One region of the Streptomyces sp. NPDC048337 genome, then DNA from elsewhere that is predicted to be linked to it. Evidence: predicted binding sites of a transcription regulator. Region 1 holds the regulator's gene; the other holds the start of a gene.
The links. The regulator HspR, encoded in region 1, represses chaperone genes until heat shock. The targets are predictions, from matches to a motif close to TTGAGNNNNNNNNNCTCAA.
Positions count from the first base shown of each region.

Region 2: lon (endopeptidase La) is a predicted target of HspR. The motif match lies at 1,608-1,626, and genes of this name have one in related genera.

Region 1 is NZ_JBICYR010000004.1:306,313-310,722, reverse strand. Features, by position in the region: gene grpE (nucleotide exchange factor GrpE) at 1-542, shown strand, start outside; gene dnaJ (molecular chaperone DnaJ) at 582-1,763, shown strand; gene ACGFYU_RS09430 (heat shock protein transcriptional repressor HspR) at 1,765-2,235, shown strand; gene ACGFYU_RS09425 (helix-turn-helix transcriptional regulator) at 2,305-3,303, opposite strand; gene ACGFYU_RS09420 ((2Fe-2S)-binding protein) at 3,687-4,001, shown strand; gene ACGFYU_RS09415 (pyridoxamine 5'-phosphate oxidase family protein) at 4,153-4,410, opposite strand, start outside.
Region 2 is NZ_JBICYR010000043.1:3,365-7,774, reverse strand. Features, by position in the region: gene lon (endopeptidase La) at 1-1,585, opposite strand, end outside; gene ACGFYU_RS36760 (DoxX family protein) at 1,704-2,060, opposite strand; gene ACGFYU_RS36755 (LysR family transcriptional regulator) at 2,175-3,071, shown strand; gene ACGFYU_RS36750 (DUF6879 family protein) at 3,154-3,762, opposite strand; gene ACGFYU_RS36745 (hypothetical protein) at 3,755-4,024, opposite strand.

The sequences.
Region 1 (4,410 bases):
CAGAGGCCGTCGGCCAGGAAACAGCCCTGCTGGCGCAGCTGGACCAGGCCCGTATGGCGCTGGGCGAGCGCACCGGGGACCTCCAGCGGCTCCAGGCGGAGTACCAGAACTACCGCCGCCGGGTGGAACGGGACAGGATCACCGTCAAGGAGATCGCGGTCGCGTCCCTCCTGACGGAGCTGCTCCCGACCCTGGACGACATCGGCCGGGCGCGGGAGCATGGCGAGCTGGTCGGCGGCTTCAAGTCGGTGGCCGAATCGCTGGAGACGGTCGCCGCCAAGATGGGTCTGCAGCAGTTCGGCAAGGAGGGCGAGCCCTTCGACCCGACGATCCACGAGGCCCTGATGCACTCGTACGCGCCGGACGTCACCGAGACGACCTGCGTGGCGATCCTGCAGCCTGGGTACCGGATCGGCGAGCGTACGATCCGCCCCGCGCGGGTCGCGGTGGCCGAGCCCCAGCCGGGCACGGCTCCCAAGTCCGAGTCGGCCGAGGCCGACACGCCGTCGGACAAGGACACGGATGCCCCCGACAAGGGCTGATGTTGAACCAGTAGAGGCACGAGAGGAGGGACACCGGGGATGAGCACGAAGGACTTCGTCGAGAAGGACTACTACAAGGTCCTCGGTGTCCCGAAGGACGCCACCGAGGCCGAGATCAAGAAGGCGTACCGGAAGCTGGCGCGCGAGTTCCACCCGGACGCCAACAAGGGCGACGCCTCGGCCGAGGAGCGCTTCAAGGAGATCTCCGAGGCGAACGACATCCTCGGCGACGCGAAGAAGCGCAAGGAGTACGACGAGGCGCGAGCCCTGTTCGGCAACGGAGGGTTCCGCCCCGGGCCGGGCGGCGCCGGCGGTTCCTTCAACTTCGACCTCGGTGACCTCTTCGGGGGTCAGCAGCAGGGCGGCGCGGGCGGCGGCTTCGGCGGCGGCCTGGGCGATGTCTTCGGCGGCCTGTTCAACCGCGGCGCCGGCGCCGGTGCGGGGACCCGCACCCAGCCGCGCCGCGGCCAGGACATCGAGTCGGAGGTCACCCTCTCCTTCACGGAGGCGGTGGACGGGGCCACGGTCCCGCTCCGGATGTCCTCGCAGGCCCCCTGCAAGGCCTGCTCGGGTACCGGCGACAAGAACGGCACCCCCCGGGTGTGCCCGACCTGCGTCGGCACCGGCCAGGTCTCGCGGGGCAGCGGCGGCGGCTTCTCGCTGACCGACCCCTGCGCGGACTGCAAGGGCCGCGGCCTGATCGCGGAGAACCCCTGCGAGGTCTGCAAGGGCAGCGGCCGCGCCCGCAGCTCCCGCACCATGCAGGTCAGGATCCCGGCGGGCGTCTCCGACGGCCAGCGGATCCGCCTGCGCGGCAAGGGCGCGCCGGGCGAGCGCGGCGGTCCCGCGGGCGACCTCTACGTGGTGGTCCACGTCGACTCCCACCCGGTCTTCGGCCGCAAGGGCGACAACCTGACGGTGACCGTGCCGGTGACGTTCGCGGAAGCCGCCCTGGGCGCCGACATCAAGGTCCCGACCCTGAACGGCCCCTCGGTGACGCTGAAGCTGCCGCCGGGCACCCCGGGCGGCCGCACCATGCGGGCCCGCGGCAAGGGCGCGGTCCGCAAGGACGGCACCCGCGGCGATCTGCTGGTGACGGTGGAGGTCGCGGTTCCGACGGAGCTGTCGGACAAGGCCCGTGAGGCCCTGGAGATGTACCGCGAGGCGACGGGGTCGCAGGACCCGCGCTCCGCGCTGTTCGAGTCCGCGAAGGGAGCATGACATGGACGGCCGCCGACGACAGTCCTCCCGTTTGGGTGGGGGCTACCAGCTCACCGACGAGACCCCGGTCTACGTGATCTCGGTGGCCGCCCAGCTCTCGGGTCTGCATCCGCAGACCCTCCGCCAGTACGACCGACTCGGTCTGGTCTCCCCGGACCGTACGGCCGGTCGCGGCCGGCGCTATTCGGCCCGTGACATCGAACTGCTCCGCACGGTGCAGGCGCTGTCCCAGGACGAGGGCATCAACCTGGCGGGCATCAAGCGGATCATCGAGCTGGAGAACCAGGTCGCCGCGCTCCAGCAGCGCGTGGCCGAGCTCTCCGCCGCCGTCGAGGGCGCGGCCGTCGCCATGCAGCAGCGCGAGGCCCAGGTCCACGCCTCCTACCGCCGCGACCTGGTCCCGTACCAGCCCCCGCAGCCGGGCAACGCCCTGGTCGTCTGGCGCCCCGCGCCTAAGCGCCCGATGGACTGACGAGCACGCGGAAGGCCCCGCCCGATACCGGGCGGGGCCTTCGCGTCGTGTACGGGCGCCCTGAACGGCTCAGGGCCGCGGCTCCCGGCTCGGCCCCGAGGTTTGGCCCAGGATGCCCGACTGGGCTATCAGGAAGCCGAGTTGGGCGCGGCTGCCGCTGCCGAGGGCGGTGGCCAGTTTGGCGATGTGCGCGCGGCAGGTGCGTACGTTCATGCCCAGCCGGCGCGCGATGGCCTCGTCCACGTGGCCCTCGACCAGGAGTTGGGCGATGGAGCGCTGGACGCCGGAGATGCCCGACGGCGTCGGGTCGTACGGGATCTGCTCGTTGAGCGGGGTGGCGCGGCGCCACAGCTGCTCGAAGACCCGGACCAGGTAGCGGACGAGGGCCGGGTGGCGGAGCTCCAGGGCGATCTGCTGGTCGTCGCTGGCCGGGATGAAGGCGACCGACTCGTCGCAGATGATGAGCCGTTCGACGAGCTCCTCCAGGGTGCGGATCTCGACCTTTCCGCTGGCCATGCGGTCGACGTAGGCCATCGTGCCGCGGCTGTGGCGCACCGTGTGCTGGTAGAGGGTGCGCATGCTGACGCCGCGCCGGATGAGCGGCTGATCACGTTCTATCGCCTGGTTGAGAATGTTCTCCGAACGCCCCCCGCCCGGCTGAATGGTCAGCATTTCGGCCTGGCACTCCGCGGTGGCCACATTGAGTGCCGCGTTGATCCTGTTGAATCCCTCCAGCACGGTGATGGCGTGCGTGGGTGCGGGAGTCAGCGCGCTGATGGCCATGAATGGCTCAAACGCTTCGGTGAGCTCTATCGAGGAGCGCCTGCGTTGCAGGATCTCCCGTTCCAGCGGGTGAAGTCGCTGGGCAAGTGCCACCGAAGGCGGAACCGGGCGAAGCCAGTTGTCGTCATCGGGATCAGGGTGCAGCAGCGCGAATTCCAGCAGGCAGGGCGTCTGCTCGACTTCCTCGCGGGCGATTCGGCCGGAGCTGAGCGCGCTGGCGTACAGCTCGGCCCCGAGATCGCACAGATCCGTCACGGCATGGGGATGTGTCTGGTTCGTGCGCATAGTCGGCAAATCTCCCACCCCCAGGGTCCTGCATGTACAGGAACATGATGCATCGCCACGGTGGCAATGGCGTGGCTCGATAAGTCATCGTCTGAGATGCGGGGGAGAGGAATCCATCAAGTGAGGACAACGTCGACCATGTACAAGAAATTGGCTCGCTCGGTGGCTGCCATTGCTCTCTCTACGGCCGCTGCTGTCGGTGGAATCTCGCTCGCGGACAGCGGCTGGGGCAGCGCTCCCGCCGACAGTGGTTGGGGTGCCGGCCCGATCGGCAATGACAGCGGATGGGGATCTCCCGGAACGAACGACAGCGGCTGGGGCAGCGCGCCGGTGGGCGCGCAGTCTGACAGTGGCTGGGGTGTGGGTGGGAAGTCCACGAACGCATGACCCCCGACGACCGCGGTTTCCGCCGCGAAATGGCCTCCGCCTACCGGTCGGGATGGCAGTTCATCGACCTGGCCACGGCAATCCCGTACCCCGGGGACTCGCTGATGGTCACCCTGTTCGGCCAACCCATCGTCGTCGTGCGCGAGGAGGACGAGGACGTACGTGCGTACCGGTGCCTGCGCCGCCCCCGAGGCGCGCCGCAGCCCGTCCGCTGCGAGGTGCGCTACGGAATGGTCTTCGTCAATCTTGATCAGCGCGACCACCAGCTCTTCGAACCCGATATCACCACCGCCACCCCCCGCAGTGCCTGAAGCGATTCCCCCGTCGTTGCAGATCGCTCAGGTGCTACCCCCACACAACGGCGCCATCGTGGACCTGACCACGATGGCGCCGTTGTGCTGTCCGCGTACAGACGCGGACCGGACAAGATGAAGAATCAACGGCCGGGTGGCGTACGGCCGGCTACGCGCGCCCCATGGCCCGGTCCAGCGTGATCTCCATGACCACCCGGTCGGGATTGGGTGAGGGCATCCGCCCGTAGCGCTCGGCGTAGCGCGCCACCGCGTCGGCGACCGACGCCTCGTCCGTACGGATCACCGCGCGCCCCTCCAGGGTGGCCCAGCGGCGCCCCTCCATCTGGCAGACCGCGACCCGGGCCCCGCCCGGCCGCAGGGCCTGGGCCGCCAGGATGTTGCGCACCTTCTTGCTGTGCTTGTTGCT
Region 2 (4,410 bases), on a different contig from region 1:
CCTCGTCGGCGCCGAGTCCGGCGCGCTCCAGCTGCCGCGGCAGCAGGTGGTCGCGGGCGATGACGACCTTCTCGTCCTCGGTGTAGCCGTCGAGCCGGACGAGTTCCATGCGGTCGGCGAGCGCCTCGGGGATGGCCTCCAGGACGTTGGCGGTGGCCAGGAAGACCACGTCGCTCAGGTCCAGTTCGACCTCCAGGTAGTGGTCCCGGAAGGTGTGGTTCTGCGCCGGGTCCAGGACCTCAAGCAGGGCGGCCGCCGGGTCCCCGCGGAAGTCGGAGCCGACCTTGTCGATCTCGTCGAGCAGCACCACCGGGTTCATCGACCCGGCCTCCTTGATGGCCCGTACGATCCGCCCCGGCAGCGCGCCGACGTACGTGCGCCGGTGGCCTCGCACCTCGGCCTCGTCCCGTACGCCGCCGAGCGCGACGCGGACGAACTTGCGCCCCATGGCATGCGCCACGGACTCGCCGAGCGAGGTCTTGCCCACGCCGGGCGGTCCGACGAGCGCCAGCACGGCCCCGCCGCGCCGGCCCCCGATGACGCCCATCCCGCGCTCGGAACGCCGCTTGCGCACCGCGAGGTACTCCGTAATACGGTCCTTCACGTCGCTCAGCCCGGCGTGCTCGGCGTCGAGGACGGCCCGCGCGCCGCGGATGTCGTACCGGTCCTCGGTGCGCTCGTTCCACGGCAGCTCCAGCACCGTGTCGAGCCAGGTCCGGATCCAGGACCCCTCGGGACTCTGGTCGCTGGCCCGCTCCAGCTTGTCGACTTCCTTGAGCGCGGCCTCGCGTACCTTCTCGGGCAGGTCGGCGGCCTCGACGCGGGCCCGGTAGTCGTCGGACTCCTCGCCGTCCTTCTCCCCGTTGAGCTCGCGCAGTTCCTTGCGCACGGCCTCCAGCTGGCGCCGGAGCAGGAACTCCCGCTGCTGCTTGTCGACGCCGTCCTGGACATCCTTGGCGATGGACTCGGCGACGTCCTGCTCGGCGAGGTGGTCGCTGAGCCACTGGATGGCGAGCTTGAGCCGGGCGACCGGATCGGCGGTCTCCAGCAGCTCGACCTTCTGGGTCACCGTCAGGAACGGCGAGTAGCCGGAGTTGTCGGCGAGCGCCGACACCCCTTCGATCTGCTGGACCCGGTCCACGACCTGCCAGGCCCCGCGCTTCTTGAGCCAGCTGGTGGCGAGCGCCTTGTACTCCTTGACGAGCTCGGTGACGGCCCCGGGCAGCGGATCCGGAACCTTCTCGTCTACGGTCTCGCCCTCGACCCAGAGCGCGGCCCCGGGCCCGGTGGTCCCGGCCCCGATCCGGACCCGCCCGCGACCGCGGATGAGCGCGCCGGGGTCCCCGTCGGAGAGCCTGCCCACCTGCTCGACGGTCCCGAGCACTCCGGTCCCGGCGTACTTCCCGTCCACCCGCGGCACGAGCAGCACCCGGGGCTTCCCGGTCCCCGCCGCGGCCTGCGCCGCCTCCACGGCCCCGCGCACCTCGGCGTCGGACAGGTCGAGCGGTACGACCATCCCGGGCAGCACGACCTCGTCGTCGAGCGGCAGCACGGGCAGAGTGAGCGTTACGGACGTCGAAGCCATGATCTTCCCTCCGGCAGTGAAGTTGAGCTATGCCGACTCAATGCATCGGCGCGGCCCGATGTTCCCCAACCCCCGTTCGCCCGGGGCGAACAGCCCGTGGCGCCGCAAGGAGCACCGCTCAGTGCGTGACGGCCTGAGTGAGGACAAGGGAGGCGGCGGCCAGGGCGAGGAAGGCGCCGGGGAAGGCGATGTTGTAGAAGACGCGGGCTCGCACATGGGCGGCCACGGCGCCGACGAAGAACAGGACGAGCCCGGCGGCCGCGGCCGTGCCGACGAAGCGCAGCCCCAGGAGTCCGAGGAGGAGCCCGGCGGCTCCCGCTCCCTTCAGGGCGCCGAGCATCGGGAGCCAGGAGGTCGGGACGCCGACCTCGGCGGCGTTGGCGAGGACGAACCTGGCCCTGGCGAAGTTGGCGACGGCCTCGAAGGCATTGGCCGCGATCGTGAGGACGGTGACGGCGGCGTAGGCGGTGAACATGCGCGTTTCCCCCATGGAGGTCGGTCGGGCTCGGGATACGGGGCCGATCCGCCCCGACCACCCTCGCCGCGCCGCCGTCTTGGCGTCCAATACCTGTATCCATAACCTGACGGCATGGACGTCGACACCCGGCTGCTGCGCTCTTTCAACGCCGTGGCGGAGGAAGGCAGCCTCACGCGCGCCGCCGGTCGGCTGTTCGTGTCCCAGCCCGCGCTGACCAAGCAGATCAGGCAGTTGGAGACCCAACTCGGGGTGGAGCTGTTCACGCGCTCCCGCACGGGAATGGCCCTCACCGAGCCCGGCCGTGTCCTGGCCGAGCGCGTGCCCGGCCTGCTGGCCGACTGGGGCCGGATCCTGCGGGAGACCAAGGGCGCGGTCGGCCGGGCGGGACGCGTCCTGCGGATCGGCTTCCTGGCCAGCGCCGCCAACGAGGCCACCCCGGACATCGTCGGGGAGTTCGCCCGCCGCCGGCCGGGCTGGCGGGCCGAGATGCGGCAGGCCGCCTGGTCCGACCCGACCGCCGGGCTCGCCGGCGGAGAGGCCGACGTCGCCTTGTTGCGGCTCCCCTTCCCCGGCCAGGACGCCCTGCGGGTCGAGGTGCTGTTCACCGAGCCCCGCTGCGTTGCCCTCCCCGACGCCCACCCGTTGGCCCGGCGCGAGCTGATCCCCTTTCGGGACCTGTGGGACGAGCCGTTCGTGGCCGCCCCACCCGAAACGGGCCGGTGGCGCGACTACTGGCTGGCCGCCGACGAACGCGATGGTCATCCCGTTCGCATCGGCGCGGTCACCGACCTCCCCGACGACTGGCTCAGCGCGATCGCCAACGGCTACGGCATCGCCCTCGCCCCCGCGTCCTCCGCCCGCTTCTACGCCCGCCCCGGCGTCACCTACCGCCCCGTCAGCGGCCTGACTCCCAGCCGGGTCGGCGTTGCCTGGGACCCCTGCGAGGACACCAACCCCGTGGTCCAGGACTTCGTGAGGTGCTGCCTGGAGCGCGGACGCGCATCCTGATTCACCTCCCCCGGACTCGGTGGGGTGGGACCGCGACGCACGCGCCGCGCCCCCACCCCACCCCGTCACCGGCTGCGAGCACTCAGCCGACGACGGGCGGAGCCAGAGGAGCTATCTCCCGGTCGAAGAAGGCGAAGAAATCTTCTCCACGCTCATAGAGTGCATTGAATCCGGCCGACACGTCCCCGATCACCTCAGGATCAGTGAACCGATTTGCTCCTGCCGCATTCCCGTCGCCGTCGTACACAACCTCGTACATGACGACGTCCCCGAGGATGACAACCTCGGGCACCGGGCGCGCTTTCTCGACATCCGCAATTTTGCGGGCATCCATCACCCTGATGTTGTCGCCCAATTCCACGCGCAGCCGGAGCACATGGAGCTCCCATTGCACGTAGGGCGTGACGGGAAATTCCACCACTCTGAGGCGACGTTCCAGAATTCCGAGCCGGGCAGCCTTATCGAATTGACGCGCATACAGCTCGCGCTTCTCCTCGACGAGAGAAACTGCCCTTTCCCATTCCCCCGAGGAGAACGCTTCCCAGCTGGCGAAGCCCCGCTCCTTGAAGTGCTGCCCGCGCTCGAGTTTATTCAGGAACCGAATACCACCCTCATAGAAGCGGCGGAAATCTTCGTGATAGTTCGGACGTTCCAGAGGCTCAGAAACCGCATCCTGGAACGAATCAAACATTGGGAATGTCCGGCTTCGCGGCGATGATCATATTCCTTGGGATCACCACGAGTCGCTCATCGGCCCCGATAGACACCCCCTCGGGCAGGACTTTTCCGAGCGATGCGGTCAGATCCCTTCCGATAATCGCGACATCACCGTTGTCCAGCTCCCACATATCAGGGCAGTCAGGATTGTCCGTCGTGTTCCCCAATTCACGAGGCGATTTGCCCAGACGCCTCTTGAATCCTGCGGTTGGATCTGCCTCCCACGGCCTGGCCACAGTTTTCGCTCCCCACGCTCGACTCAGTGGAGGCGAACCGTAGTCGCCGACACCCTCACCAAGCAAGGCCTGCGCGCGACTTCGAGCCGGATACTTGCAGATGGCACGTGCCGCCGAAACGGTCCGCCACCCCAGCCACGCGGGGCGCAGCCGTAATAATGCTTGACCATTACAGAGTGTTAACATAAAATCCCATCAAGCTTAAATTACTCACTCCATTACCGTAAATCCGGAAGCTAATTAGCCACATCCAATCGGGAGTGTCATGGATCCGGAGCAGATGTCATTTACACACGACTGCGCAGCCATCCGGCGGTGAGTGGTGGGATGGACGGCCGCGCCGAGGACAGCGGTCGCGTCTACCAGGCATCGGGCGATCAGTACAT